Regions from separate parts of the Streptomyces sp. NPDC058274 genome, predicted to be linked through region 2. Evidence: predicted binding sites of a transcription regulator. Region 2 holds the regulator's gene; the other holds the start of a gene.
The links. Region 2 encodes HrcA, which represses chaperone genes, less so after heat shock. Its sites were predicted from a motif close to TTNGCACTCNGNNNNNCNGAGTGCNAA; they were not measured.
Positions count from the first base shown of each region.

Region 1: a site for HrcA is predicted at 7,578-7,604, ahead of groL (chaperonin GroEL). Genes of this name have one in related genera too.

Region 1 covers NZ_JBHVXW010000016.1:146,526-160,806, forward strand. Annotated here, with positions in the region: gene ACFVYF_RS27460 (ABC transporter substrate-binding protein) at 1-576, shown strand, start outside; gene ACFVYF_RS27465 (DUF3263 domain-containing protein) at 643-870, shown strand; gene otsB (trehalose-phosphatase) at 1,043-1,897, shown strand; gene ACFVYF_RS27475 (trehalose-6-phosphate synthase) at 2,204-3,607, opposite strand; gene ACFVYF_RS27480 (glucosyl-3-phosphoglycerate synthase) at 3,714-4,658, opposite strand; SAM riboswitch class I at 4,830-4,989, shown strand; gene thrC (threonine synthase) at 5,007-6,308, shown strand; gene ACFVYF_RS27490 (MoaD/ThiS family protein) at 6,424-6,702, shown strand; gene ACFVYF_RS27495 (cold-shock protein) at 7,152-7,355, shown strand; gene groL (chaperonin GroEL) at 7,767-9,392, shown strand; gene ACFVYF_RS27505 (NADH:flavin oxidoreductase) at 9,692-10,825, shown strand; gene ACFVYF_RS27510 (hypothetical protein) at 10,829-11,416, opposite strand; gene ACFVYF_RS27515 (PTS transporter subunit EIIC) at 11,413-12,864, opposite strand; gene murQ (N-acetylmuramic acid 6-phosphate etherase) at 12,880-13,875, opposite strand; gene ACFVYF_RS27525 (MurR/RpiR family transcriptional regulator) at 13,973-14,281, opposite strand, start outside.
Region 2 covers NZ_JBHVXW010000006.1:372,862-387,142, reverse strand. Annotated here, with positions in the region: gene ACFVYF_RS15870 (S41 family peptidase) at 1-1,589, opposite strand, end outside; gene ACFVYF_RS15865 (hypothetical protein) at 1,672-2,241, opposite strand; gene ACFVYF_RS15860 (VOC family protein) at 2,338-2,730, opposite strand; gene ACFVYF_RS15855 (16S rRNA (uracil(1498)-N(3))-methyltransferase) at 2,757-3,506, opposite strand; gene ACFVYF_RS15850 (nitronate monooxygenase) at 3,503-4,588, opposite strand; gene dnaJ (molecular chaperone DnaJ) at 4,689-5,825, opposite strand; gene hrcA (heat-inducible transcriptional repressor HrcA) at 5,826-6,842, opposite strand; gene ACFVYF_RS15835 (MBL fold metallo-hydrolase) at 7,047-7,787, shown strand; gene ACFVYF_RS15830 (DUF3097 domain-containing protein) at 7,833-8,636, shown strand; gene hemW (radical SAM family heme chaperone HemW) at 8,754-9,986, opposite strand; gene ACFVYF_RS15820 (SpoIIE family protein phosphatase) at 10,142-12,397, opposite strand; partial or broken gene ACFVYF_RS15815 (hypothetical protein) at 12,500-12,727, shown strand; gene ACFVYF_RS15810 (two-component system response regulator) at 12,739-13,323, shown strand; gene ACFVYF_RS15805 (AMP-dependent synthetase/ligase) at 13,398-14,281, opposite strand, start outside.

The sequences.
Region 1 (14,281 bases), on a different contig from region 2:
TTCGCCTGGCTCAAGAACGACCTGGTCGGCAAGGGGCTCACCGGTCCGACGGCGCCGGCGAAGCTCAACCGCGCCGACGCCTTCGCCGCGTTCGCGCGCGGCGAGGTCGGCATGCTCAACGGGCATCCCACGCTGATGAAGATGGCCGCCAAGAAGGGCGTGAAGTTCGGCATGGTGCCGATGCCCGGCGTCAACGGCAAGGCCAAGGCCACGATGGGTGTCGCCGACTGGATGATGGCCTTCAAGCAGAACGGCCACCGTGACCAGGTCGGCGAGTTCCTCGACTTCGCCTACAGCGAGAAGAACGTGCTCGCCTTCTCCCACGAGTACGACCTGCTGCCGGTGACCACGTCCGCGTCCGAGGCCATGGCCGCCGACCAGGACGACAAGGACCTCGCCTCCTTCCTCAAGGAACTCCCCTCCTCGCAGCTCTACCCGGTCGGCAAGACCTCCTGGGCCGGCGTCAGCGCCGACATCAAGAGCCAGATCGGCAAGGCCGTGAGCCCGAGCGGCAGCGCGTCGTCCGTCCTGGGCGAACTGCAGCGCAAGGCGTCGATGGCGGAGAACGCGGAGTAGCGGGCCGGACGCCGTCCCGGGCCGCGGCCGCCTGTCTTGTCGGTGCCGGGGGCTACGGTGGCGGCCATGGAAGAGCTCACCCCCCGGGAGCGGGCCGTCCTCGCCATGGAGCGCCGGGGCTGGCCGGGACCGGGCGCCAAGGAGCGGGCGATCCGCGAGCAGCTGGGCCTGGTGCCGGTCAGGTACTACCAGCTGCTCAACGCCCTGCTCGACGATCCGAGGGCCCTCGCCCACGACCCGGTGACCGTGAACCGGCTGCGCCGGGTCCGCGACGCCCGCCGGGCGGAGCGCTGAGCCGGGGAGCACCGCCGGTCCCTCCCTCCTCCGCCGGTCCCTCCCTCCTCCGCCGATCCCTCCCTCCTCCGCCGATCCCTCCCTCCTCCGCCGGTCACTCCCTGAGCCGCCGGCCGTCCCATGGCTCGATGCGCCATGGGTGCGCCCGGCCCCGCCCGGATAGGGTCGGGGCATGGGCAGCCACACGGACTCCAGGGACCCCTTGCCGACGCCCGCGACTCCGGCCGGACGCGAGGGTCTCGACGCCATCCTCGCGCGGCCCGGCCGCGCCGTGATCGCGCTCGACTTCGACGGGACGCTCGCACCGATCGTCGCCGACCCCGAGCAGGCCCGCGCCCACCCCGGCGCGGTCCCCGCCCTGGCGGCGCTCGCCCCGAAGGTCGCGTCCGTGGCGGTCGTCACCGGCCGGCCGGCCGGCGTCGCGGTCCGCCACGGAGGCTTCGCCGGGGTACCCGGCCTGGAACACCTCGTCGTCCTCGGGCACTACGGCGCCGAGCGCTGGGACGCGGTCAGCGGCACGGTCAACGCCCCCGCCCCGCACCCCGGCGTCGCCGCCGTCCGGGCCGAACTGCCCGGATTCCTCGACGAGATCGGCGCCTGGCGGGGCACCTGGATCGAGGAGAAGGGCCGCGCGGTCGCGGTCCACACCCGCCGTGCGGCCGACCCTCAGGCCGCCTTCGAGGCGCTGCGCGAACCGCTCGCAGGACTCGCCGGCCGCCACGGCCTGATCGTCGAGCCGGGCCGGATGGTCCTGGAGCTGCGGCCCCCCGGCATGGACAAGGGCGTCGCCCTCCTGGAGTACGTCCGCGAGACCGGCGCGGAAGCCGTCCTCTACGCCGGCGACGACCTGGGCGACCTGCCCGCCTTCGCCGCCGTCGACAAGCTCCGCTCCGACGGCGTCCCGGGCCTGCTGGTGTGCAGCGGCAGCGTGGAGGTGGCCGAACTGGCCGACCGCGCCGACCTGGTGGTGGACGGCCCGCCCGGAGTCGTGAAGCTGCTCACGTCACTGGCGGCCCACCTCGGCTGACTGCCGTGGGACGCGCTCGGCGCCGTGAAGCCGCTCACGTCACCGCCGGCCCGCCCCGGCCCGGTCCGCGACCGTACGCCCGCACCCGGCGTCGCAGAGCTGCCGGCGTCAGGGCGGCCCGCGACGGTAGGTGGCCCGCACCCGGCGTCGTAGAGCTGCCGGCGTCAGGGCGGCCCGCGACGGTAGGTGGCCCGCGCCCGGCGTCGTAGAGCTACCGGCGTCAGGGTCGCCCCGCGACGGTAGGTCCGCACTCGGCGTCGTAGCGCTGCCGGCGTCAGGGCGCCCCGCGACGTCGGGCGCTCGTGGTCAGGCCTCCAGGGCGTGCAGCTGGTCCAGGAACCACTGGGCGGGCGGCAGCGCTGTCGCCGCGGCGGCCAGGCGCTTGGTGCGCCGGGCGCGTTCGTCGGCCGGCATCGTCAGCGCCTCGTGCAGCGCGCGGGCGGTGCCGATCACGTCGTACGGGTTCACCGTGACCGCGTCCTCGCCCAGCTCCTCGTACGCCCCCGCCTCCCGGGACAGCACCAGCACGCATCCCTCGTCGGAGACGACCGGCACCTCCTTGGCGACCAGGTTCATGCCGTCCCGGATGGGGTTGACGAGCGCCACGTCCGCGAGCCGGTAGGCGGCCAGGGAGCGGGCGAAGTCGTCCTTGACGTGCAGCACGACCGGGGTCCAGTCCGGCGTCCCGTACCGGGAGTTGATCTCGTCCGCGACGCGCTGCACCTCGGCCGTGTAGTCCCGGTACACCGCCAGGTCCTGGCGGGAGGGGTAGGCGAAGGCGACGTGCACCACCCGCTCGCGCCACGACGGCTGGTCCTCGAGGAGCTGCCGGTAGGCCAGCATCCCGCGCACGATGTTCTTCGACAGCTCGGTCCGGTCGACCCGTACGACCGTCCTGCGCGGGGCCCCGTCGGAGTCCGTGCCGATCTGCTCCCGCAGCGCCGCCATCCGTTCGTCGACGTCCGCCTCGTGCGAACGCTTGCGGAGGAAGTCCGCGTCCGCGCCCAGGCCGTGCACACCGATCCGGGTGTCCCCGACACCGCCGGCGAGTGCGTCGCAGCAGGCCGTGAAGGCGTTCGCCCAGCGGTGGGTGAGGAAGCCGAGGCGGTCCGCGCCCAGCATCCCGCGCAGCACCTGCCCGGCGATGTCGTCGGGCAGCATCCGGAAGTAGTCGACCGGCGCCCACGGGGTGTGCGAGAAGTGCCCGATACGCAGATCGGGCCGCAGCTCGCGGAGCATCCCGGGCACCAGGGTCAGGTGGTAGTCCTGGACGAGGACGGAGGCACCGGACGCCGCCTCGTCGGCCAAGGCCTCGGCGAAGGCGCGGTTGTAGGTCTCGTACGAGGCCCACTGGCGCCGGAACTCCGCGTCGAAGACCGGCTCCAGCGGAGTCTGGTACAGCATGTGGTGGACGAACCACAGCACCGAGTTCGCGATGCCGTTGTACGCGTCCGCGTGCACCTCGGCGTCGATGTCCAGCATCCGCACGCCGTCCTCGCCGACCCCGCGCCGCACCGCCTCGCGGTCCCCGTCGCCGAGCGCGGCGCACACCCACAGCGCGCCCGCGTCGGGTCCGATCGCGGACAGACCCGAGACCAGCCCGCCCCCGCCGCGCTTGGCGTGGAGCGAGCCGTCCTCGCGTACGTCGTAGGAGACAGGGCCGCGGTTGGAGGCGACGAGGATCTGGTGGGCGCCGTGCGTGGAAGCCATAAGCCTCAACCTAGCCCGGCTCGGAAACGCTCAAACGTACGGGCCGAGTAAGGCGAGACCGTATACAACCGGCGGATTTCGTCACGGAGCGTGCCCGGCGCTCCGGTCAGGCCACTCTGCGTGTCTGGTACTCCCTGATGTCCACCATCGGCGGCCGTTCCTCCGTGTCCACGGAGTAGGTGCGGGGCTCGAAGCCGTCCTCGCCCCGCTCGAACTGGGTGAGGGCGGGGCGGATCAGATGCCCGCGGGCCAGCCGCAGCTGCGCGGTCCGGTAGATCGCGGCGGCCATCCGGCCCAGCGCCTGCCCGTCCTGGTGTCGGTGCTTGCGGACGCCGACGTCGACCTGGGCGAGCGAGTCGAGGCCCACCAGGTGCAGGGCGTCGACGAGCATGCCCAGCTCCACGCCGTACCCGACCGGGAACGGGAGCTGTTCCAGCAGGGAGCGGCGGGCGGCGTACTCCCCGCCGAGCGGCTGGACGAACCCCGCCAGCTGCGGCCAGTGCATGTTCAGCAGCGGGCGCGCCATGAGCTCGGTGACCCGTCCGCCCTGGCCGGCCGCCGAGCCCAGCGGCCGGTCGTACATGGCCTTGACGAGGTCCACGCCTGGGTCGGTGAGCAGCGGCCCCACGATTCCGGAGACGAAGTCCGACGAGAACTCCTTGAGGTCCGCGTCGATGAAGCAGACGATGTCCCCGCTCGTCACCAGCAGCGACCGCCACAGGACCTCGCCCTTGCCGGGCACGGCCGCCAGTCGCGGCAGGATCTCGTCCCGGTGGACCACGCGGGCGCCCGCCGCGGCGGCCACCTCCGAGGTGCGGTCCGTCGAACCCGAGTCGACCACGACGATCTCGTCGACGAGCGGGATCTGCTGCATCAGATCGTGGCGGATGACGGCGACGATCTCGCCGACGGTCTCCTCCTCGTTGAGCGCGGGCAGCACTACGCTGACCGTCGAGCCCGAGGTGCGTTTGGCGGCGATGAGCTTGTGGAGCGGGCGGTCGGTCATGGCCCAGGAGCGGGTGCTCAGCCAGCGCTCGACTTCTTCCAGCACAGTCTGCGGCTCCTCACTGTTCGATCACATGGTCCTTCAGGTATGTGATCCATCTCGCGGTTCGGACGACTATCTCAACTGTCCTGGCCTTCGGTTACAGTCTTGAACAACGCGGATGACCATCGCATGTCCTGGCTCGTCCCCGTGCACTACCGAACAACAACCGAATACCGCTCATCCAGAGGGGCAGAGGGATACGGCCCGTTGAAGCCCCGGCAACCCTCCAGTCGGTTCTCGTCACTGATCGCTGCTGATCAGTTCCGCGAGGCTCCCGACTAGGGAAGGTGCCAAATCCGTCTCACGGCGAAGTGCGCCGTGAGGAAGATGAGGAGAAAGGGCCTCGCCTCCATGGCTGCGCAGACAGTTGCAAGCACCACGAACTCCGCCACCGCCGCGAACTCCGTCGATCTCGGTCCCGCCGCGGCTCTCTCGTGCCGTGAATGCGGACACCGTGTGCCGCTCGGCCCGGTCTTCGCCTGCGAGGAGTGTTTCGGCCCGCTGGAGATCGCGTACGACTTCTCGGGCCACGACACCGAGGAACTCCGCAAGCGCATCGAAGCGGGCCCCGCGAACATCTGGCGCTACGCGCCGCTGCTGCCCGTCCCCGCGGACGTCGCCGAGAAGCCGAACATCAACCCGGGCTGGACCAAGCTCGTCCAGGCCGACAACCTGGCGCGCGAGCTGGGTGTCGACTCCGGCAAGCTCTTCGTCAAGGACGACTCCGGCAACCCGACGCACTCCTTCAAGGACCGCGTCGTGGCCCAGGCGATCGAGGCCGCCCGCGCCTTCGGCTTCACCACCCTCTCCTGCTCCTCCACGGGCAACCTGGCCGGCGCCGTCGGTGCCGCCGCCGCCCGCGCGGGCTTCCGCTCCTGCGTGTTCATCCCGCACGACCTGGAGCAGGGCAAGGTCGTCATGGCCGCGATCTACGGCGGCGAGCTCGTCGGCATCGAGGGCAACTACGACGACGTGAACCGCTTCTGCTCCGAGCTGATCGGCGACCCGGCCGGCGAGGGCTGGGGCTTTGTCAACGTCAACCTCCGGCCGTACTACGCGGAGGGCTCCAAGACCCTCGCGTACGAGATCTGTGAGCAGCTCGGCTGGCGGCTGCCCGACCAGCTGGTCGTCCCGATCGCCTCCGGCTCCCAGCTCACGAAGATCGACAAGGGGCTGAAGGAGCTGATCGAGCTCGGTCTCGTCGAGGACAAGCCGTACAAGATCTTCGGCGCCCAGGCCGAGGGCTGCTCGCCGGTGTCCGTCGCCTACAAGGCCGGGCACGACGTCGTACGGCCGCAGAAGCCGAACACCATCGCCAAGTCGCTCGCCATCGGCAACCCGGCCGACGGGCCTTACGTGCTCGACATCGCGCGGCGCACGGGCGGTGCGGTGGAGGACGTCAACGACGAGCAGGTCGTCGACGCGATCAAGCTCCTCGCGCGCACGGAGGGCATCTTCGCCGAGACGGCGGGCGGCGTGACCGTGGGTGTCGCGAAGAAGCTGATCGAGAACGGGCTGCTGGACCCGACGCTGACCACCGTCGTCCTGAACACGGGTGATGGTCTGAAGACGCTGGACGCGGTGGCCGGCACGGGGCTGACCGCGACGATCCGCCCGAACCTCGACTCCTTCAGGGAAGCTGGGCTCGCGTAACGGCCGTTGTCCGTCTGCGGCCGGTGGGGGCCGGCCGCGCCCGCGCGGCGGAGCCGCATGTTCAACGCAGTCCCGCGCCCTTGGAGGGGCGCCATCCGACCGGAGGTCACAAGGCATGAGCGTCAACGTCCGCATCCCCACCATCCTGCGCACCTACACCGGTGGCAAGGCCGAGGTCCCCGCCGAGGGTGGGACCCTCGGTGAGGTCATCGCGGACCTGGAGAAGAACCACACGGGCATCGCCGCGCGCGTCCTGGACGACCAGGGCAAGCTGCGCCGCTTCGTCAACGTGTACGTGAACGACGACGACGTCCGCTTCGAGCAGGGCCTGGAGACGGCTACGCCGGACGGTGCGGGCGTCTCGATCATTCCGGCCGTGGCCGGCGGCTGCTGACGGGCTGAAGGCCGGACAAACGGCCGCGGCGCCGGTCCGACCACTAAGAGTTCACCGAATTGCCCTCTCCGTGAGAGAAACGGAGGGGGCAATTCTGCATGGTTGAGCGCGGTACAGTTGGGGAAGCCGCTTCTCCTTTCATGCCGGGCGCATATGAGCCTTCGCTCGGTGCCCGACAAGAAGTCGCCAATATGCCCGGTATTTTTGCGCCGATTACGGCATTTATGGGGCCCGACTTGCCCTGAATATGTGCAAATTCTCCACATATTCCCGATCGGGCTTGCCCAGAATTCTCGTCCGATTGACCTGTTGCAGACGGCAGTTGGACAGATACATTCAGCCGCGGTCGACGCGTTCCGGCGCACACCCCCAACCGTTTGGGGGGTGAGGTCTGACCCGGATCCACGAAGTGTGGATCTGTGCAAGGGCCAGTAATAGGGGAGTTAGGCATGGCTCAGGGCACCGTCAAGTGGTTCAACGCGGAGAAGGGGTACGGCTTCATCGCGGTCGACGGTGGTGCGGACGTCTTCGTGCACTACAGCGCGATTCAGATGGACGGCTACCGCACCCTTGAAGAGGGTCAGCGAGTGGAGTTCGAGATCTCGCAGGGCCAGAAGGGTCCGCAGGCGGACATGGTCAAACTCGCCGTCTGATCTCGGCGCGATCGACCACCGACGCACGCACTCACGTCGAAGGGCTCCCATCCCCCCAGGGTTGGGAGCCCTTCGGGCGTTCCCGGGCAGCCTGTCAGGTCCTGTTCGGGTGTTCCCGGCGCGGCGTCGGGCGCCCCGCCCGCCCCGAGGGTTCCCGACAGGCGCTTGCGCCCACCCGTCGCCCGACCACCACCCCTCAACGAGCTCGCTGCGCGAGCGCACCTTGCACTCGGAGGGGTCGAGTGCTAATCATTGGCGTTAGCACTCTGAAGGTGAGAGTGACAACTATGGACCGGGTCGGTGAGGCCCGCAGGCCAAGTGGGGCAAGGAACCACGAGGCACGCAGGCCGTCCGTCGCGGGCGCCAACACGGTCCGGAGCAATCCACCCCAGTCCGGGAGGACCACTTCACATGGCCAAGATCATCGCGTTCGACGAGGAGGCACGGCGCGGTCTCGAGCGCGGGATGAACCAGCTCGCCGACGCCGTCAAGGTCACCCTTGGTCCCAAGGGTCGCAACGTCGTCCTCGAGAAGAAGTGGGGCGCCCCCACGATCACCAACGATGGTGTTTCCATCGCCAAGGAGATCGAGCTCGAGGACCCGTACGAGAAGATCGGCGCTGAGCTGGTCAAGGAAGTCGCCAAGAAGACGGACGACGTCGCCGGCGACGGTACGACCACCGCGACCGTTCTGGCGCAGGCGCTGGTCCGCGAGGGCCTTCGCAACGTCGCCGCGGGTGCCAACCCGATGGCCCTCAAGCGCGGTATCGAGAAGGCCGTCGAGGCCGTCTCCGGTGCCCTGCTCGAGCAGGCCAAGGATGTCGAGACCAAGGAGCAGATCGCCTCCACGGCCTCCATCTCCGCCGCCGACACCCAGATCGGCGAGCTCATCGCCGAGGCGATGGACAAGGTCGGCAAGGAAGGCGTCATCACCGTCGAGGAGTCCCAGACCTTCGGTCTGGAGCTGGAGCTCACCGAGGGTATGCGCTTCGACAAGGGCTACATCTCGGCGTACTTCGCCACCGACATGGAGCGTATGGAGGCCGTCCTCGACGACCCGTACATCCTGATCGCCAACTCGAAGATCGCCAACGTCAAGGACCTGCTCCCGCTCCTCGAGAAGGTCATGCAGGGCGGCAAGCCGCTGCTGATCATCGCCGAGGACGTCGAGGGCGAGGCCCTGTCGACCCTGGTGGTCAACAAGATCCGTGGCACCTTCAAGTCCGTCGCTGTCAAGGCCCCGGGCTTCGGTGACCGCCGCAAGGCCATGCTCGGCGACATCGCCATCCTCACGGGCGGCGAGGTCATCTCCGAGGAGGTCGGCCTCAAGCTGGAGAACGCGGGCATCGACCTGCTCGGCCGTGCCCGCAAGGTCGTCATCACCAAGGACGAGACCACGATCGTCGACGGCGCCGGCTCCGCCGACCAGGTCGCCGGCCGGGTCAACCAGATCCGCGCCGAGATCGAGAACTCCGACTCGGACTACGACCGCGAGAAGCTCCAGGAGCGTCTGGCGAAGCTGGCCGGCGGCGTGGCCGTCATCAAGGCCGGTGCCGCCACCGAGGTCGAGCTCAAGGAGCGCAAGCACCGCATCGAGGACGCCGTTCGCAACGCGAAGGCGGCCGTCGAGGAGGGCATCGTCGCCGGTGGTGGCGTGGCCCTCATCCAGGCCTCCTCGGTCTTCGAGAAGCTGGAGCTGACGGGTGACGAGGCGACCGGCGCCAACGCCGTGCGGCTCGCCCTGGAGGCCCCGCTCAAGCAGATCGCCGTCAACGGCGGTCTCGAGGGTGGCGTCATCGTCGAGAAGGTGCGCAACCTGCCCGTCGGTCACGGCCTGAACGCCGCGACCGGTGAGTACGTCGACATGATCGCCGAAGGCATCATCGACCCGGCGAAGGTCACGCGCTCTGCCCTGCAGAACGCCGCGTCCATCGCCGCGCTGTTCCTCACCACCGAGGCCGTCATCGCCGACAAGCCGGAGAAGGCCGCTGCCGGCGGCGCTCCGGGCGGCATGCCGGGCGGTGACATGGACTTCTGATCCTTCCGGATCAGGCTCGTCCTTTCCGAGGGCGGCACCCCTTCTCGCAGGGGGTGCCGCCCTCGGGTGTTTTCCGGTGCCGCCGCCGGTGTTCCCGGTGTGCCCCTTCCCGGTGTTCCCGGGGTGCTCCGTGCGGCCGGTGCGGCCGGTGCGCCCTGGCGTGGCCGGGATCACAGGCGGGGGCGGTGGGGCGGCGGAATGACCTGGCGGATGGGCCGGTTGACGGGGGAGGGCTGGTAAATGCATGTGCACATACCAGCTGGAATGTCCGACTTCCCGCACTTTGAGGAGCCTCCCACGTGACTGTCACCGCCTCCCCCTCCGCCTCGGCCACCCGTGCGGCCCGGATCCTGTCCCGGCCGGTCTCGCTGAACGGCCTGACCGTGCCCAACCGGATCGTGATGGCGCCGATGACCCGGCAGTTCTCCCCGGGTGGCATTCCCGGTGAGGACGTGGCGTCGTACTACGCGCGCCGCGCCGCCGCGGGCGTGGGCCTGATCGTCACCGAGGGCACGTACGTGGGCCACGAGTCGGCCGGGCAGAGCGACCGCGTCCCGCGGTTCCACGGCGAGGAGCAGCTGGCCGGCTGGACGAAGGTCGCCGACGCCGTGCACGCGGCGGGCGGCCGGATCGTGCCGCAGCTGTGGCACATCGGCACGGTGCGCAACGCGGGTGACCCGCCGTTCGCCGACGCCCCGTCCGTCGGCCCCTCCGGTCTGCGCCTCGACGGCACCGAGGGCGGCAAGGCGATGACGCAGGCCGATCTGGACGACGTCATCGCGGCGTTCGCCGAGGCCGCGGCCGCCGCCGAGCGCATCGGCTTCGACGGGGTCGAACTGCACGGCGCGCACGGCTACCTGATCGACCAGTTCCTGTGGGAGGGCACCAACCGCCGCACCGACGCGTACGGCGGCGACCCGGTGGCCCGTACGCGATTCGCGGCCGAGATCGTCGCCGCGGTGCGCGCGTCGGTCTCCCCGTCCTTCCCCGTCATCTTCCGCTACTCGCAGTGGAAGCAGGAGGCGTACAAGGCCCGGCTCGCGGAGACCCCGGCCGAGCTCGACGCCCTGCTGACCCCGCTCGCCGAGGCCGGCGTGGACGCCTTCCACGCCTCCACGCGCCGCTACTGGCAGCCCGAGTTCGACGGCTCCGACCTGAACCTGGCCGGCTGGACCAGGAAGCTCACCGGCAGGCCGGCCATCACCGTCGGCTCGGTCGGCCTGGACGGCGACTTCCTCAGGGCCTTCCAGGGCCAGGGCTCCGGGGTCAAGACGATCGACGACCTGCTGGACCGCCTGGAGCGCGACGAGTTCGACCTGGTCGCCGTCGGCCGTGCGCTGCTCCAGGACCCGCTGTGGGCGGCGAAGGTCCTCGACGGCCGCAGCGGCGAGCTGGGCGCCTACGACCCGGCCGCCCTGGGCAGCCTCGCCTGAGCCCTACACGTTCCCCATCGGCTCGATGTCGGTCTTGACCGGGGTGCCCCAGATGCGCAGGACCTCGTAGTCCGTGAACTCGTGGACCAGGCGGTAGGCCATGCCGGGTCGCGGGGTCCTGCGCTCGGCGGCGAGATAGCGCTCGGCCTCGAGGCGGTCGCGCCGCGGGGTGCCGCAGAGCTGCCACGCCTGGCCGCTCCACACCTCCGGGAGCCAGCGCTGCTGGGGCTGGGGGCGGTCCTCGCGGACGCCGTAGCGGGACTTGGTGCGGTCGGGGGAGTCGTCGGGGCCGGTGGGGCGGCCGTGCCCGTAGGCGCCGTTGACCTGGGAGCGGCGGGCGGCCCGGCGGCGGGTCTCGCAGAGCAGGCAGAGGTCGGAGGCGCCCTCGTCGACCGGGCCGTTCGGATGCTCGGCGCAGCGGGTGGTGGGGACCGCGGTGGTGACGGTGTCGTCGAGCAGGTCCAGGGCCCGCTTCAGGTCGGCCTTCACCTCGTGCAGCTTCGCGTCGGCGGTGTCGGCGCCCAGCGCGTCACCGTGCTCACCGAGCAGCCGCAGGGCGCGGCCTAGAGCGGTCAGCTGTGCGTGGTTCACGGTGTTGGGTTCCCTCCCCGGGCGGTGCTCTGTCCTACCGCAGAATCGCACACGCCGCGGACCGTCCCGCCGAAGCCGAAGAAGTAGGTGGCCGCGAAGCCGGTGAGATAGCCGGTCAGCAGGCCGCCCGCGTAGATCGCGGCCGTGATGGCCAGGGACCGGTTCCCGGACAGCAGGGGGAACAGGGCCCAGCCCGAGGGGCCGATCGCCGTCGAGCCGACCCGGTCGCCGAGCATCGAGAAGAACCCGACGAAGGCACCGCCGGCGGCGCCGCCCGCGCAGGCCGTGACGAACGGCCGGCCGAGCGGCAGCGAGACCCCGTAGATCAGCGGTTCACCCACGCCCAGCAGACCCGCCGGGAGCGCCGACCTGATCGTCGTCCGCAGCGACTGGTCGTGGCGCAGCCGGACGTAGACGGCGAGTGCCGCACCCACCTGGCCCGCGCCCGCCATCGCCAGCAGGGGCAGCAGGACGGTGTAGCCCTGCTGCTCGATGAGGGTGGTGTGGATGGGGATCAGCGCCTGGTGCAGGCCGAGCATCACCAGGGGCAGGAAGAGACCGCCCAGGACCAGACCGGCGAAGGCGCCCGTGGTGGACAGCAGCCAGTTCGCCGCCGTACCGATGGCGGCCGAGACCTCGCCGGCCACGTACATCAGGCCGTAGAGCGTCACCAGGCCGGCCACGAGCACGGTGACGGTCGGGGTGAGCAGGACGTCGAGGGTGCCCGGTACGCGGCCGCGGCAGGCCTTCTCGACGTACGTCGCCAGGAGCGCGGCGGCCAGGGCGCCCAGGACGCCGCCCTGGCCGGGGGAGAGCGTCATGCCGAAGGCCGTCACCTTCGCGACCCCCGCGTACACGACGATCGCCGCGACGGCGCCGCCGAGGATGGGGGTGCCGCCGAACTCCTTCGCGGTGTTGTGGCCCACGAAGACGGCGATCAGGGCCATGAAGCCGGAGGCGATGGCGGTGAGCGCCGGGGTGAGGGACGGCAGCAGGTGGAGGTTGACCAGCAGGCCGTTCAGGCCCGCGATGATGCCGCAGCCGATCAGGGCGGGGATCAGCGGGACGAAGATGTTCGCGACGCGGCGCAGCAGTAGCTTGACCGGTGTCGCGTTGCGCTGCCGCTGGGCCGCCTTCAACTCGGCGCCCCTGCCGGCCAGTTCATCGGCCGTGGGGGCGGGCGCGGCCACCAGCGCCTCGAACTCCCCGGCCACCCGCGCGACCGCACCGGGGCCCAGGACGATCTGGTACGTGTCGTCGTCGACGACGCCGAGTACGGCGGGCAGGGCCCGCAGGGCGTCCTCCCGGACCAGGGCCCGGTCCCGCAGACCCAGCCGGAGGCGGGTCATGCAGTGGGCCACGGAGACGACGTTCCCGGCGCCGCCGACGAGCGGGAGCAGCGCGGCGGCGGTGGCGGTGTGGGCGGCGGGGCCGTTCGTTGTGGGCACCCCCCGAGGGTGCGGTCAGCCGCGGGCCGCCGCCAGCGCGGCGCGCAGGTGGCCCGCGCTGTCCTCCAGAAGGCGGGCGGCCGTCGGCCCGTCCACCCCGCCCAGGATCGTCAGGATCGCGTTCTTGACCTCGCCGTCCGTGGCGGCGAGGGCGGACTCGATCTCCTCGTCCGAGGCGCCGGTGGCCAGCGACACGATGCGCCGGGAGCGGGCGCGGAGCTTCTCGTTCGACGCGCGGACGTCGACCATCAGGTTCCCGTACGTCTTGCCCAGCCGGATCATCGTGATCGTCGAGAGCATGTTGAGGACCAGCTTCTGGGCCGTGCCCGCCTTCAGCCGGGTGGAGCCGGTCAGCAGCTCGGGACCCACGACGACCTCGATGCCGTACTCCGCGGCGGCCGCGAGGGCGCTGTCCGCGTTGCAGGACAGGCCGACCGTCAACGCGCCCCGGGCGCGGGCGTGTTCGACCGCGCCGATGGCGTACGGGGTGCGGCCGGAGGCGGAGACGCCGACCACCGTGTCGTCGGCCGTCAGCGAGAGGGCCGTCAGATCGGCCGCGGCCAGCTCCTTGGAGTCCTCCGCGCCCTCGATCGAGGTGATCATGGCGCTCGGGCCGCCCGCGATCAGGCCGACGACCTCGGAGGGGTCCGTGTTGAACGTGGGCGGGCACTCGGACGCGTCCAGGACGCCGAGCCGGCCCGCGGTGCCCGCACCCGCGTAGATCAGTCGCCCGCCGCGGGACATCCGCTCGGCGATGGCGTCGATGGCGGCGGCGATGAGCGGGAGCCGCGCGGCGACCGCGGCCGGGACGGTCGTGTCCTCGCCGTTCATCAGCCGGGCGATCTCGACCGTGGGCAGCCGGTCGATCTCGGAGAGTTCGGGGCGGAACGCCTCGGTGGTCAGCGTCTCCAGCTCGGCCCGCAGATCGCGGTAGCGGTCGTCCGGGAGAGCGTGCTGGCTCTCGCCCCGGGCATCGCGGTGGTTGGAGGAGGCGTCGGCGGTGGAGGTCATGGGGAACGGCTCTTTCCGTGCTTCCGTACGCACGGCGATGGGTGGCGTACGGTCCGTGGATGCGTCGTCGGATCTACGGCGGCAGACGGGGCAGGCGCTAGCGGCGCGGGCCGCCGCGCGGGCTGTGGCGGTGGGCCAGTGCCTCGTACGAGGCGGACAGGGCGGGTGCCGCGGTCTCGTAGGTCCGCTGGGCGACCCCCACGAACAGACAGTCCACGACGAGCAGCTGACTCGTACGGGACGACATCGCCGCCGGCCGCAGCTCGCTCTCCCGGGCCGTCGACGTCGTGAGGATGTGGTCCGCGTACTGGGTCACGGGCCCGTCGGGGCGGCCGGTGACGGCGACCGTCGTCGCACCTCGTTCGAAGGCGACCCGGAGGGGCTCGATGACGTCGCCCGTCGATCC
Region 2 (14,281 bases):
AGCGTGATGAGGTGCGGCCGCGAGCCGCCGACGAACGCGAGGTCGAAGACGTGCTCGTCGTAAACGGGGTCGAAGGAGCGCGCCGACAGGAACGCGAGGTGCTTGCCGTCGAGGGTGAACGCCGGTGCGTAGTCCCGGAAACGCAGCGGTGTCGCCTCGGTCACCGACAGGTCGGCGGTGTTGGCGAGCTTGAGCTGGCGCAGCGGGCGCGGGCCGGGGTGCGACCAGGCGAGCCAGGCGGAGTCGGGCGCGAAGACGAGGCCGGAGACCTCGCCGTCCTCGCTGCGGTCGACCTCCCGGACCTCGCCCGTCTCCCGCTCGACGAGCAGGACGCGTCCGTCGTGTGTGGCGACGGCGGCGCGGCTGCCGTCGGGTGCCATGGCGAGTCCGAGGACCCGTCCCAGCTGTCCGGCGGCGAGCCGGCGCGGGGTCGCGCCGGGCCCGACGCCGGTGGCGGGCGCGAACTCCAGCGCGTCGTCGCCCTCGGCGTCGGTCACCCACACCACGTACTCCTCGCCGTCGGCGCGGAAGGTGCGGGGCAGTCGGGCGCGCACACCGTGTTCGGCGGCGAGCGCGCGGGCCGGGCCCGAGCGGTGGGTGACCCAGTGGACGGCGCCGCGCACGGCGATCGCGCTGCCGCGTCCGGTGTGGTCGGGCGCGCCGGCGCCGAACCAGCGGGCCGCGCTCACGGGGTGCGGCCGGAGGTCGACGCGCTGTCCGCCGAGCCGGATGTCGAGACGGCGCGGCTCGGCGCCGTCCAGGTCGTCGAGCAGCCACAGCTCACCGGCGGAGGAGTACACGACCCGGGTGCCGTCGGTGGCCGCGTGCCGGGCGTAGAACCCGCCGCCGCTGCCGGCCTCGTCCCCGTCTCCGGCTCCCGTGTGCCGGCGCAGGTCGGACCCGTCGGCGAAGGAGGAGTAGAGCGCGCCGACGCCCTCGTGGTCGGAGAGGAAGGCGACCCGCTCGCCCACCCAGAAGGGGTACTCGATGTTCCCGTCCAGCTCCTCGTGCAGCCGTACGAACTCTCCCTCGCCCTCCCGGTCGATCCACAGCTTGCCCGCCGTGCCTCCGCGGTACCGCTTCCACCAGGCGGCCTCGCGGCCCATCGGAGCGGACAGCAGGAGGACCCCGGGGCCGCCGTACGCGACATCGCCGACCGGCCCGTACGGCAGGGTGGCCGCGGGTCCGCCGTCGAGCGGGACCGCGTGGGCCCAGCTGCGGCGCAATGAGGGCTGCCCCTGGGTACTGAGGGCGAGGACGTGTCCGTCCGGGGTCCAGCCGCGCACCTGGGTCCGCGAACTGCCCCAGTACGTCAGCCGCTTGGCCGCTCCGCCGTCGAGCGGGGCGACCTGCACCTCGGGGGCGCCGTCCCGGGTGGAGGTCCAGGCCACGGCGGTGCCGTCCGGGGAGATGCGCGGATGGTTCACCGGTACGTTGTCGGCGCTGACCCGCCAGGCGCGGCCGCCGCCGTCGAGCGGGGCGACCCAGACGTCGTCCTCGGCGGTGAAGGCGACCAGGTCGCCCTGCAGGTGCGGGAAGCGGAGGTACGCAGCGGGCGCCGTGGGCGCACTGGATACGGGCTGTGTCACCCGATCACCCTATGCAGCGACCGGACGGCCGGTCAGTGGTTTCGATCACTTGATCCGCGGCGGCCCGGCCCCGCCTGTGCACCTACTTGCCCTCTACGGGCCGGCAGGTGGGGTCGCCCTGGCACCAGATGGTCTCGGTGACGGTGACCGTCACGGTGGGGCGCGGCTGACCGGGTGCGTAGGTGACGGGCGGGGTGTACGTGGGCGTACTCGCGGCGTTGCAGTTGCCCAGCACGTCCAGCCGGAACCAGCGCTTGCCGCCGACCTCGGCGGTGAGGTCCCCGCGCACGCACTTGCCGTCGATCTCGCGGGTGACCTTCCCCTTGATGGTGATCTCCCGGCCGTCCTTGGTCTGGCCCTGGCAGTCCACGTTCGCCACCGTGTGCGCGCTGGACGAGGGCGTCTTGCCGGGCGTGAACGCCTTGTTCCCGTCGCCGTAGTTCGCCGTGCAGCTCAGCCACTGCACGTCGGCGCCCCGGCGCTCCAGTTCCTTGGTCCCCGTCTGGTCCGTGGTGTACGCCACCGCGGCGGAACTCAGTCCGTCCCCCGGTTCGCACGCGACCGTCCCGAACACCCCGGCCGCGCCCAGCGCGACCGCGGCGAGCACTCTCCTACGGCCCGTCGGGCGCCGTATACGCCTCAAAGCCCCCATGCACGGCAGGGTGCCACCGGAGCGGGCGCGGCGGTAGACCGCATGCGGCCACTCCCCGGCACGGGTGACCCACCGCTGCGCTGTTCGAGGCCGGCGTCAGCTGAGCAGCAGCAGCCATTCCTGGAGTTCGACCAGGTTGCCCTCGGGGTCCTTGAGGTGGGCGACGCGCATGCGCTCCGTCATGGGGGCCGGGCCGTGGAGGAGGGTCGCGCCGCGGGCTGTGACGGCGGCGCAGTAGCTGTCCAGGTCGTCGACGCGCAGCACGACGAGGGAGCGGTGGCCCGTCGCCGAATCGCCCAGCTCACCGAGGACTTCGGCCATCATGGCGCGGTCCTGGAGGGCGATGCCGGCCGACCCGGTGATGGGGCTGAACTTCTCGTACGGTCCCTCCGTCGCGCCCGACTGGGGCTTGAGGTCGAGGACTTCGGCGTAGAAGCGGTAGCAGGCGGCGAAGTCCGAGACCAGCAGCCGTACTTGTGCGAGTTCCACCAGTCCCCCTTGGAGGTCGGGTTCGGTCAGGACCAGCGGCCGGTGCGGCCGAGCAGCAGGGCCGCGGCCGCGGTCCCGGCGGTCGATGTACGCAGCACGCTACGCCCCAGCCGGTACGCCTTCGCGCCGGCCTCGGAGAAGAGCGCCAGCTCCTCGGGGGAAACGCCCCCTTCGGGGCCGACGACCAGCACGATCTCCCCGGCGGAGGGGAGGTCCGCGGTGGCGAGCGCCGCGCTGCCGTACTCCCGGTCCTCGTGGAGCACCGCGGCCAGGTCGGCTTTGGCGAGAAGTGCGGCAACCTGCTGGGTGGTCATCGCGTCCGCGACCTCCGGGAAGCGGACCCGGCGGGACTGCTTGCCGGCCTCCCGGGCCGTGGCCCGCCATTTGGCGAGGGCCTTCAGGCCCCGGTCGCCCTTCCACTGCGTGATGCAGCGGGCGGCGGCCCAGGGCACGATCGCGTCCACGCCGGTCTCCGTCATGGTCTCGACGGCGAGCTCACCGCGGTCGCCCTTGGGGAGGGCCTGGACGACGGTGATACGGGGTTCCTCGGGCGGTTCCTCGGCGACCGAGTCCAGCTGGACGATCAGCCGGTCCTTGCCCTCGGTGTCCGTGACGACGCACTCCGCCCAGCGGCCGGCCCCGTCCGTGAGGACGACGTCCTCGCCGGGCCGCAGCCGCTTCACGGAGACGGCGTGCCGTCCTTCGGCGCCGTCGAGGACATAGCGTCCGCCGCTGCCCGCGCGGAAGTGCTCCACCACGAAGACCGGCGCGGTCATCGGGCCGCACCGCCCGCCGGGAACGACGACAACGCTGTCATCGTCGCTTCGAGTTCGGCGGCCAGCACCTCCACCAGCTGCCCGGCGGGCAGTTCGCGGGCCATGCGGTGCCCCTGGCCGGCCCACAGCGCCATGCCCTGCGGGTCGCCGGCCTTGGCCGCGGCCTTGCGCAGCGGGGAGGTGAGGTGGTGGATCTCGGGGTACGCGGCGGGCGCGTACGGGCCGTGCTCGCGCAGGAAGCGGTTGACCAGGCCGCGGGCCGGGCGTCCGGAGAACGCCCGCGTCAGTTCCGTACGGACGAAGAGCGGGTTGGTCAGCGCCTCCTTGTGCACCGCATGGGCGCCCGACTCGTGGGTGGCGAGGAACGCCGTGCCGAGCTGGGCCGCGCTCGCGCCGGCGGCGAGCACCGCGGCGATCTGGCTGCCGCGCATGATGCCGCCGGCCGCCACGATCGGGAGGTGCACGCTCTCGCGGACCTGGGCGAGAAGGGAGAGCAGTCCGATGCCGGCGCCGTCCACCTCCGGGATGTCGCGGTGGGTGCCCTGGTGGCCGCCCGCCTCCACGCCCTGCACGAGCACCGCGTCGGCGCCCGCCCGCTGGACGGCCAGCGCCTCGTCGACCGTGGTCGCGGTGACCACGGTCCGGGTACCGGCCCGGGACAGCGCCTGAAGGACCTCGGGGGCCGGGCAGCCGAAGTGGAAGGAGACCACCGGCACGGGGTTGTCGAGGAGTACGGCGAGCTTGGCCTCGTAGCCGTCGTCGCGTCCGCTCTCCGGGTCGCCCAGCTCGGTGTCGTACCAGGCGGCCTCACCGGCGAGCTGATGCGCGTACACCGCCACGGCCGCGGGGTCCGCGTACTCCGGCTGCGGCATGAAGAGGTTCACACCGAAGGGACGGCCCGTGAGCCCGCGCAGCTGCTTGATCTCCTGGTACACACCGTCGGCCGTCTTGTACCCGCCGGCAAGGAATCCGAGCCCGCCCGCCTCGGAGACGGCAGCGGCCAGCCGCGGCACGGAGACACCGCCCGCCATGGGGGCCTGCACGATCGGATACCGGAAGAGATCGGTCAGTGCGGAGGACATGACGGCATGTTGTCACGTCCTCCGAACAAGTCCGAATCCGGCCGCTCAGGGGGTGTGGACGGCCATGCCGTCCTGGTTCCGCATCCCCCGCGTACGGGCCTCAGCGCCCGTTGAACGCATCCTTCAGCCGAGAGAAGAGTCCCTGCTGCCCAGGTTGAAACTGGCCCGTGGGGCGCTCCTCACCGCGCAGGACCGCGAGCTCCCGAAGCAGCCGCTCCTGCTCAGGGTCGAGTTTCGTGGGGGTGGTGACCTCGACGTGCACGATGAGGTCACCGCGACCGCCGCCGCGCAGATGCGTGATGCCGCGGCCGTGCAGCGGGATCGACTGGCCGGACTGGGTGCCCGGGCGGATGTCGACCTCCTCCAGACCGTCGAGGGTCTCCAGCGGCACCTTCGTGCCGAGGGAGGCCGCGGTCATCGGGATCGTGACCGTGCAGTGCAGATCGTCGCCGCGGCGCTGGAAGGTCGAGTGCGGCAGCTCGTGGATCTCGACGTAGAGGTCACCGGCGGGGCCGCCGCCAGGGCCGACCTCGCCCTCGCCCGCGAGCTGGATCCGCGTGCCGTTGTCCACACCGGCCGGGATCTTCACGGTCAGGGTCCGCCGGGAACGCACACGCCCGTCGCCCGCGCACTCCGGGCACGGGGTCGGGACGACGGTCCCGAAACCCTGGCACTGGGGGCAGGGGCGGGACGTCATGACCTGGCCGAGGAAGGACCGCGTCACCTGGGACACCTCACCGCGACCGCGGCACATGTCACAGGTCTGCGCGGAGGTCCCCGGCGCGGCACCCTCACCGCTACAGGTGGTGCACACCACGGCCGTGTCGACCTGGATGTCCTTGGTCGTGCCGAAGGCGGCCTCGTCGAGGTCGATCTCCAGCCGGATCATGGCGTCCTGGCCACGGCGCGTGCGCGACCGCGGGCCACGCTGCGACGCCGTGCCGAAGAACGCGTCCATGATGTCCGAGAAGTTCCCGAACCCGCCGGCGCCGAAGCCGCCCGCACCCGCGCCGCCGCTCTGCGAGAGCGGGTCGCCGCCGAGGTCGTAGACCTGCTTCTTCTGCGGGTCCGACAGCACCTCGTAGGCGGCGTTGATCTCCTTGAAGCGCTCCTGCGTCTTCGGATCGGGATTGACGTCCGGATGCAGCTCGCGCGCGAGCCTCCGGAACGCCTTCTTGATCTCGTCCTGGGAAGCGTCGCGGCGCACGCCGAGTACGGCGTAGTAGTCCGTGGCCACTTACGACTCCGCCAGGATCTGTCCGACGTACCGTGCCACTGCGCGTACCGCTCCCATCGTTCCCGGATAATCCATGCGGGTCGGTCCGACCACGCCAAGTTTCGCTACTGCTTCGACGCCCGAACCGTAGCCGACCGAGACCACGGACGTGGAGTTGAGTCCCTCGTGGACGTTCTCGTGACCGATCCGTACGGTCATGCCCGAATCCGTCGACTCCCCAAGCAACTTGAGGAGCACGACCTGCTCCTCGAGAGCCTCGAGGACCGGCCGGATGGTGAGGGGAAAGTCATGTCCGAAGCGGGTGAGATTGGCGGTCCCGCCGATCATCAGCCGCTCCTCGTTCTCCTCGACGAGTGCCTCCAGCAGGGTGGAGAGCACCGTCGCGACCGTACCCCGGTCCTCCGTCTCGAAGGCGTCCGGAAGATCCTGCACCAATTGCGGCACATCCGCGAAACGGCGGCCCGCGATCCGGCTGTTGAGCCGCGCGCGCAGATCCGCCAATGACGTCTCGCCGAAGGGCGCCGGGCAGTCGATCATCCGCTGCTCGACCCGGCCGGTGTCCGTGATGAGCACGAGCATCACGCGCGCGGGGGCGAGCGAGAGCAACTCCACGTGCCGCACGGTCGAGCGGGTCAGCGAGGGGTACTGAACGACGGCGACCTGCCGGGTCAGCTGCGCGAGCAGCCGCACCGTGCGGCCCACGACGTCGTCCAGGTCGACGGCTCCGTCGAGGAAGTTCTGGATGGCGCGGCGCTCGGGCGCCGTCATCGGCTTGACGCCGGCCAGCTTGTCGACGAAGAGCCGGTAGCCCTTGTCGGTGGGGATGCGCCCTGCGCTGGTGTGCGGCTGCGCGATGTACCCCTCGTCCTCCAGGGCCGCCATGTCGTTGCGGACGGTGGCCGGGGAGACGCCCAGCCGGTGCCGCTCGGTCAGCGCCTTGGAGCCGACCGGCTCCTCGGTCCCGACATAGTCCTGGACGATGGCGCGCAGCACTTCCAGCCTGCGTTCACTGAGCATCGCGCACACCTCCTGAAGTCGGCACCGTGGTCTGCGTGGACCTTCGTCCTGGCACTCAGCGCGTGCGAGTGCCAGCGTTCCCCGAGCCAGTGTACGGCGGGGAGGTACGGCCCCGGCAAGGGCGGCCCCAGGACACCGCGCCGCGTGTACGGACGTGTCCTGTGATGTCGTGCCGTCGCACTGCCCCGCCGTTAGCGTCACGGTATGAAGCTGACTTGGGAAGAGCTGGGGTGGGAGGAACTCGCACCCCGCGTGGGGCGGCGGCGCCTGCCGGTCTGGGACTGCACCGCCGGGCTCGTGGTGGGCGAGGGCGCGGCCCTCATGATCGACGCGGGGTCGAGCCGGGCCGAAGGCGCACGGTTGCGTGCCGCGGCGCAACGGCTCCTCGGCACCCGGTGCCGTGTGACCCATCTCGCGCTCACGCATCCCCATTTCGACCACGTCTTCGGCACGAGCGCCTTCGCCGAGGTGGAGGTGTTCGGCGCGGTGGGCGTGGACACCGCCCTCACCTCGGCGTCGGGCCGCGAGGAGCTCCGGGCGGACGCCGTGCGAGGCGGTCTCGACCCGGACGAGGCGGCCGAGGCCGCGCGGCTGCTCGCCCGCCCGGACCACTCCGTGTCCGGCGAGTGGACCCTGGATCTCGGCGGCGGCGTACAAGTCCTGCTGGCGAACGTGGGTCCCGGCCACACCCGTCACGACCTGGTGGTGCTGGTGCCGGGCGCCGACTGTCCGGAAATCGTCTTCTGCGGCGACCTGGTGGAGGAGTCCGGCGAGCCCCAGGCCGGACCGGACGCCGTTCCCGCCCGCTGGCCGGCCGCCCTGGACCGGCTGCTCGGTCTGGGCGGCGAGGACGCGGTGTACGTGCCCGGGCACGGGGGCGCGGTGAATGCGGCGTTTGTCCGGGCCCAGCGGGACGCGCTGGCGACGCGCTTCGGCGTGTCGTAGAAGGCCGTACGGCGCCGCGGTCCGCCTTCTCCTATCGTCATCCGAATGCGCCAGTACTCTCCGGACCTCACGCCCCCGTGGAAGAAGCCCAAGCCCGCGCCCGAGGTCCCGGCGGAGCCCGGGCTCGTGGTCGAGGAGCCCGGCACCGGCTTCTGCGGCGCGGTGATCCGCTGCGAGGCGGGCACGGTGACGCTGGAGGACCGCTTCGGCAAGCACCGGGTGTTCCCGCTGGAGCCGCGCGGCTTCCTCCTGGAGGGCAGGGTGGTCACCCTCGTCCGCCCGTCCGCCATTTCGGTACGTCCCACCCGTACGGCATCCGGTTCGGTCGCCGTGCCCGGCGCGCGCGCCCGGGTGGCCCGGGCCGGGCGCATCTACGTGGAGGGCCGGCACGACGCCGAGCTCGTCGAGCGGGTCTGGGGCGACGACCTGCGCATCGAGGGTGTCGTCGTCGAGTACCTGGAGGGCGTCGACGACCTTCCCTCGATCGTCGACGGCTTCTCGCCCGGTCCCGACGCGCGGCTCGGCGTCCTCGTCGACCATCTCGTCCCCGGCTCGAAGGAGTCCCGCATCGCGGCTGCCGTCACCAGCGAGCACGCGCTCGTCGTCGGTCACCCGTACATCGACATCTGGGAGGCCGTGAAGCCGTCGTCCGTCGGCATTCCGGGGTGGCCGCGCGTCCCCCGCGGCCAGGACTGGAAGACCGGCGTGTGCCGCGCTCTCGGCTGGCCGGAGAACACCGGCGCGGCCTGGCAGCACATCCTGTCCCGCGTCCGCTCCTACAAGGACCTGGAGCCGGAGCTCCTGGGCCGCGTCGAGGAACTCATCGACTTCGTGACGGCCCCGGAGTAGGAGGGGCTGAATTCAGCCCGTCCGGCGTTTGCGGACGAGCGCGTCAGCGCGATACGGGGGTCTGGGGCGGAGCCCCACGTACGGGACGGGTAGGGGCGGCGGGGGCGGGGAAACCCCTCAGTCCACCAGGTCGCGGACCACCGCGTCCGCGAGCAACCGCCCACGCAGGGTGAGGACGGCGAGCCCGGCCTCGTAGGGGCCGGGCTCGAGGAGCCCGTCGGACAGCGCCCGCCGGGACGCCGCGAGCCCGTCCGGGCGCAGCAGCGCCAACGGACAGCCTTCCCGAAGCCGCAGCTCCAGAAGGATCCGCTCCACCCGCCGGTCCTCCTCGGAGAGGACCTCGCGCCCCGCCCCGGGAGACTTCCCGGCAGCCAGCGCCCCGGCATACGCCCCGGGATGCTTCACGTTCCACCACCGCACCCCGCCCACATGGCTGTGGGCTCCGGGCCCGGCCCCCCACCAGTCGGCACCGCGCCAGTACAGCTCGTTGTGGAGGCATCGCCCGGCGTCGGACGTGGCCCAGTTGGACACCTCGTACCAGTCGAAACCGGCCGCGGAGAGCACCTCGTCGGCGATCAGATAGCGGTCCGCGTGGACGTCGTCGTCCGTCATCGGGACCTCACCGCGGCGGATGCGCCGGGCGAGCTGGGTGCCTTCCTCCACGATGAGGGCGTAGGCCGAGACATGGTCGGGACCGGCGCCGAGCGCGGCCTCCAGCGAGGCGCGCCAGTCGTCGTCGGACTCACCCGGCGTGCCGTAGATCAGGTCCAGGTTCACGTGGTCGAAGCCGGCCGCGCGGGCCTCGGCGACACAGGCCTCGGGGCGGCCCGGGGTGTGCGTGCGGTCGAGGACCTTGAGCACGTGCTGCCGGGCGCTCTGCATGCCGAAGGAGATCCGGTTGAAGCCCCCGGCCCGGAGGGTCGCCAGATACGCCGGGTCGACCGACTCCGGATTCGCCTCCGTGGTGATCTCCGCGTCGTCCGCGAGCCCGAACTCCTCACGGACCGCCGCCAGCATCCGTACGAGGTCGTCGGCGGCCAGCAGCGTGGGCGTACCGCCGCCGACGAAGACCGTGCGGACGGGGCGCGGGTCGTCGCCGAGCACCTTGCGGGCCAGGCGGACCTCGTCGGTCAGGGTCGACGCGTAGTTGTCGCGGGAGGCGAGCACGCCTCCGGTGCCCCGCAGCTCGGTGGCCGTGTAGGTGTTGAAGTCGCAGTAGCCGCAGCGGGTCGCGCAGTACGGCACGTGGAGGTAGAACCCGAGGGGGCGCTCGGCGGCTCCGGCCAGGGCCTGCGCGGGCAACGCGCCGTCGTCGGGGACGGGCTCACCGTCGGGGAGTGCGGAAGGCATGCCTTCCATTGTCCAGCACCGGCGCCCATCCCCTGCCCAGCACCGGCGCGCACCCTGTCCAGCACCGGCGCGCATCCCCGTCCCGGCCCACGGGACCCCGCTTTCCCCGCGCCCTCTCCCCTCCTGGCCCCCGCTTCGGCTCGGCCCGCTGCCGCTCATTCCGCCTGGAGCACCAGCAGCGCCAGATCGTCCTCCGGCGGCCGGCCGCCGAACTCGTGCACCAGCCGCCGGATGCGTTCCGCGATCAGCTCCGCGCCCATTCCGGCGCAGCCGGCGAGGGCCGTCGCGAGACCGTCGCCGTCGTCGAACTGGCGGGGGCCGTCGCGCCGCTCGGTGACCCCGTCGGTGACGCACAGGAGGCTGTCACCGGGGTGCAGCTCGAAGGCCTCGGAGGTGTACGTCGCATCCTCCACGACCCCGAGGAGGGTCTGCGGGCGGGCCACCTCCCGCACGCCGCCGTCAGGGCCCAGGAGCAGCGGCAGCGGGTGCCCGGCGGAGGCCAGCGTGCAGCGCACTCCTCCGTCGAAGGGCACCAGTTCGCCGTAGAGCATGGACAGGAAGCGGGTCTGCGGGCCATCGGGGTCGGCGAGGCCCGGCCCGCCGGCCGCGACCAGCGCGCGGGCCGCCGCGTCCGCCGCCTCGGTCGCGTCGTCGAGGAGCAGCTGGTTGAGGCGGTCGAGGACGTCCGCGACCTGGTAACCCTCGCGGGCCAGCAGCCGCACCCAGGGGCGGGCGAGCCCGATGACGACGGCGGCCTCGGGCCCCTTGCCCTGGACGTCGCCGACCGCGAAGCACCAGCGCCCGTCGCCGGCCGGGAACAGGTCGTAGAAGTCGCCGCTCGGTCCGCCCTTGTCGCACGGCTCGTACACGAGCGCGCTGCGCACCTTGGGGATCTCGGCGACGGCTCCGGGCAGCAGACCGCGCTGGAGGACCTGACTGATGGTGGCCTGGCGCGCGTACTGACGGGCCGCGCCGATGGCGAGGGCCACGCGCCGGCTGAGGTCCTCGACGAGCCCGCTGACCTCGTCCGAGAAGGCCGGCAGCCCGGCCCGTCCGATGACCAGGGTGCCCAGCGGCCGCCCGCCGGCGATCAGCCGGTACGCGAGTGCCGCCCCGCTCGCCCCGTGCGCGCCCAGCGCCTCCCCGGGCCAGGGCACGGGCACGGCCCGGGAGCGCACCGAGTCGGGCAGCCGCGGCGGGTCCTTCTCCAGGGCTCGGCGCAGCTCCTCGATGCGGTTCTCGCTGCCGTGCCAGACGCGGGCGAGGCGTGGGCCCGCGGCGCTGCCCGCCCGCTCGGACCCGCGCCAGCCGCTGGCCTCGTCCTCCAGCCAGACCGCGCACCAGTCGGCGATCCGGGGGACGAGGAGCTGGCCGGCGAGCGCGGCGACCAGGTCCTCGTCGAGCTGTCCGGCGAGCAGGTCGGAGGCCTCGGCGAGGAAGGAGAGGGCACCGCGGCCCACCCAGTCGTGGTCCTGCGGGAGGCTCCGCCGCGGTTCGGGGGCGAACAGTTCGGCGACCGTGGCGCCGTGCTCGAGGGCGGGCTCACCGGCGTACGTCTCGGTCGTCTGCTCGGCGGCCACTGCCCCGTCGACGGGCAGCCGCGCCCAGACGGTCTTGACGCCGGTGCGGTACGTGACTCCCCACTCGGTGGACAGCGCGGAGACGAGCCGCAGTCCGCGCCCGTACTCCGGGGTTCCGTAAGGGAGTTCGGAGCCGCCCTCGCGCACGCCACGGGAGGGGTGGTGGTCGGAGACCTCGACGACGAGGCCGGCGGGCGGGTCCGATTCGGCGTCGGCGGGCGGGTACGCGTCGGCGTCGGCGGGCGGGTCCGCCACGGGTCCGGTGGAGACCGGCGCAATGGGACCGGTGGAGGCGGTCGCTCCGGTGCCGTTCGACACGTCCGCCCCGGCGAGGGCCGCCCCGAGGCGCGTCGCCTCCCCACCGTCCGCGGTGCGGCTCGTGGAGCCGTCCCCGTTGCGGCTCACGGGGTCATCCCCATTACGGCTCACGGGGTCATCCCCGGCGGCGACCGCGGGGTCCGTGCCGGGGTGGTCCGTGCCGGCGTGATCCGCACCGGCGTGATCATCCGTGCCGGAATGGTCCGTGCCGGCGTGATCCATACGGCACAGCAGCTCGATGTCCGTGCCGGCGTGCACCACGGCATTGGTGACCAACTCGCTGACGACCACCGCGGCGTCGTCGGCGAGCCGGTCGGTGAGGGACGCGGCGCCGGGCAGCGCGCGGTCGGTCCACTCCGCGAGCGCTGCCCGCACGAAACGGCGGGCGGCGCCGGGTGCCAGAGGGCTGCCGGGCAGCCTCGTGCGGGCCACCGGTCGCCGCCCCGCACCCTGGCGCGTGGGCGCGCCGCGAGCACGCGACGCGGTCTCCCGTTGCGTCGGTATGGCCCCCACTTGCCACTCCCTGAGCAGTTCGGACGAATAGGCCTCGGTCAATGCGGACAGGCTGACAGACTGGCCGCGCCCATAAGCGCCGAGTTACCGAAGTGGGCCGCCATGAGTGAGAACAGTGCTACGCGTGTGCTCGAAGACGGACGGATTCGAGCATCGGATCTGCGTCCGCTGCTCGCCGCGATGACCGCCGCGCGGGACGGCAACTTCACCAAGGTGCCCGAGACATCGGACGGGTTGGCCGCCGAGCTGGGCACGGTCTTCAACCAGATCATGGACCGCAATCTGCACTTCAACTCGGAAGTGCAGCGTGTCCGCCGGGAGTTGGAGAGGCAATCGTCACCATGAGCGCTGAGGCAACGACCGACGAGCGCGCCGGCATCCTCCTTGTCGACGACATGGAGGACAACCTGGTCGCCCTGGAGGCCGTCCTGGGGTCCCTCAACGAGCCACTGGTGCGCGCGCGTTCGGGCGAGGAGGCGATGAAGGCGCTGTTACGGCAGCGGTTTGCCGTCGTGCTGCTCGACATCCGGATGCCGGGCATGGACGGCTTCGAGACCGCCGCGAACATCAAGCGGCTCGACCAGACCAAGGACGTCCCGATCATCTTCCTGACCGGCACGGACGCCGACGCCGGCTACGCGTTCCGCGGGTACGCGACCGGGGCCGCCGACTATCTGACGAAACCCTTCGACCCCTGGGTGCTGCGCGCCAAGGTGGCCGTCTTCCTCGATCTGCACCGCAAGAACCGGCAGTTGGAGCAGGTGCTCGCCCGCGAGCAGGAGCGGTTCGACGACCTCGCCGCGCGCCTCAGGAAGATCGAGACCCAGCTGGCGGCAGCCACCCCTCAGGACGTCCTCGAACTGCGCCACCAGGTACGGCAGATGGAGGAGCTGCTCAAGGAGATGCGCCGGGGGCGGGGCCTGTAGAGCTCTGCCGCGAGCCCTGCCGTACACCGCCCCGTACGCCGGCCGGGATGCCCCGGCCGGCCCGCGCCGTCGGGTCAGCCCTCGCGCGTCCCCGCGTACATCTCGTCGATCAGGTGGCGGTACTCGCGCTCGACCACCGGGCGCTTCAGCTTCAGGCTGGGCGTGATCTCGCCGTGCTCGATGTCGAGGTCGCGCGGCAGCAGCCGGAACTTCTTGATGGTCTGCCAGCGCTGGAGGCCCTGGTTGAGCTCCTTGACGTAGCCCTCGACCAGGGCGACCGTGGCCGGGGCCGCGACGACCTCGGCGTACGACCTGCCCTCCAGGCCGTTGTCCTTCGCCCAGTCCAGGATGGACGGCTCGTCGAGGGCGATCAGGGCGGTGCAGAAGTTCCGGTCGGCTCCGTGCACGAGGATGTTGGAGACGTACGGGCACACGGCCTTGAACTGGCCCTCGACCTCGGCGGGCGCGATGTACTTGCCGCCGGACGTTTTGATGAGGTCCTTCTTGCGGTCCGTGATCCGCAGATAGCCGTCGGGCGAGAGCTCACCGATGTCACCGGTGTGGAACCAGCCGTCCGCCTCCAGGACCTCGGCGGTCTTCTCGGGCAGCCCGTGGTAGCCCTCCATGACGCCGGGGCCGCGCAGCAGGATCTCGCCGTCGTCCGCGATGCGCACCTCGCAGCCGGGCAGCGGCTTGCCGACCGTGCCGGTGCGGTAGGCCTCGCCGGGGTTCACGAAGGAGGCCGCGGAGGTCTCCGTCAGGCCGTACCCCTCCAGGATGTGGATGCCGGCTCCCGCGAAGAAGTAACCGATCTCGGGGGCGAGCGCCGCGCTGCCGGAGACGCAGGCGCGCAGGTTGCCGCCGAAGGCCTCGCGGATCTTGGCGAAGACGAGTGCGTCCGCGACCTTGTGCTTGGCGCCGAGCCCGAAGGGCACGGACGCGTTGCCGGTGCGGCGGA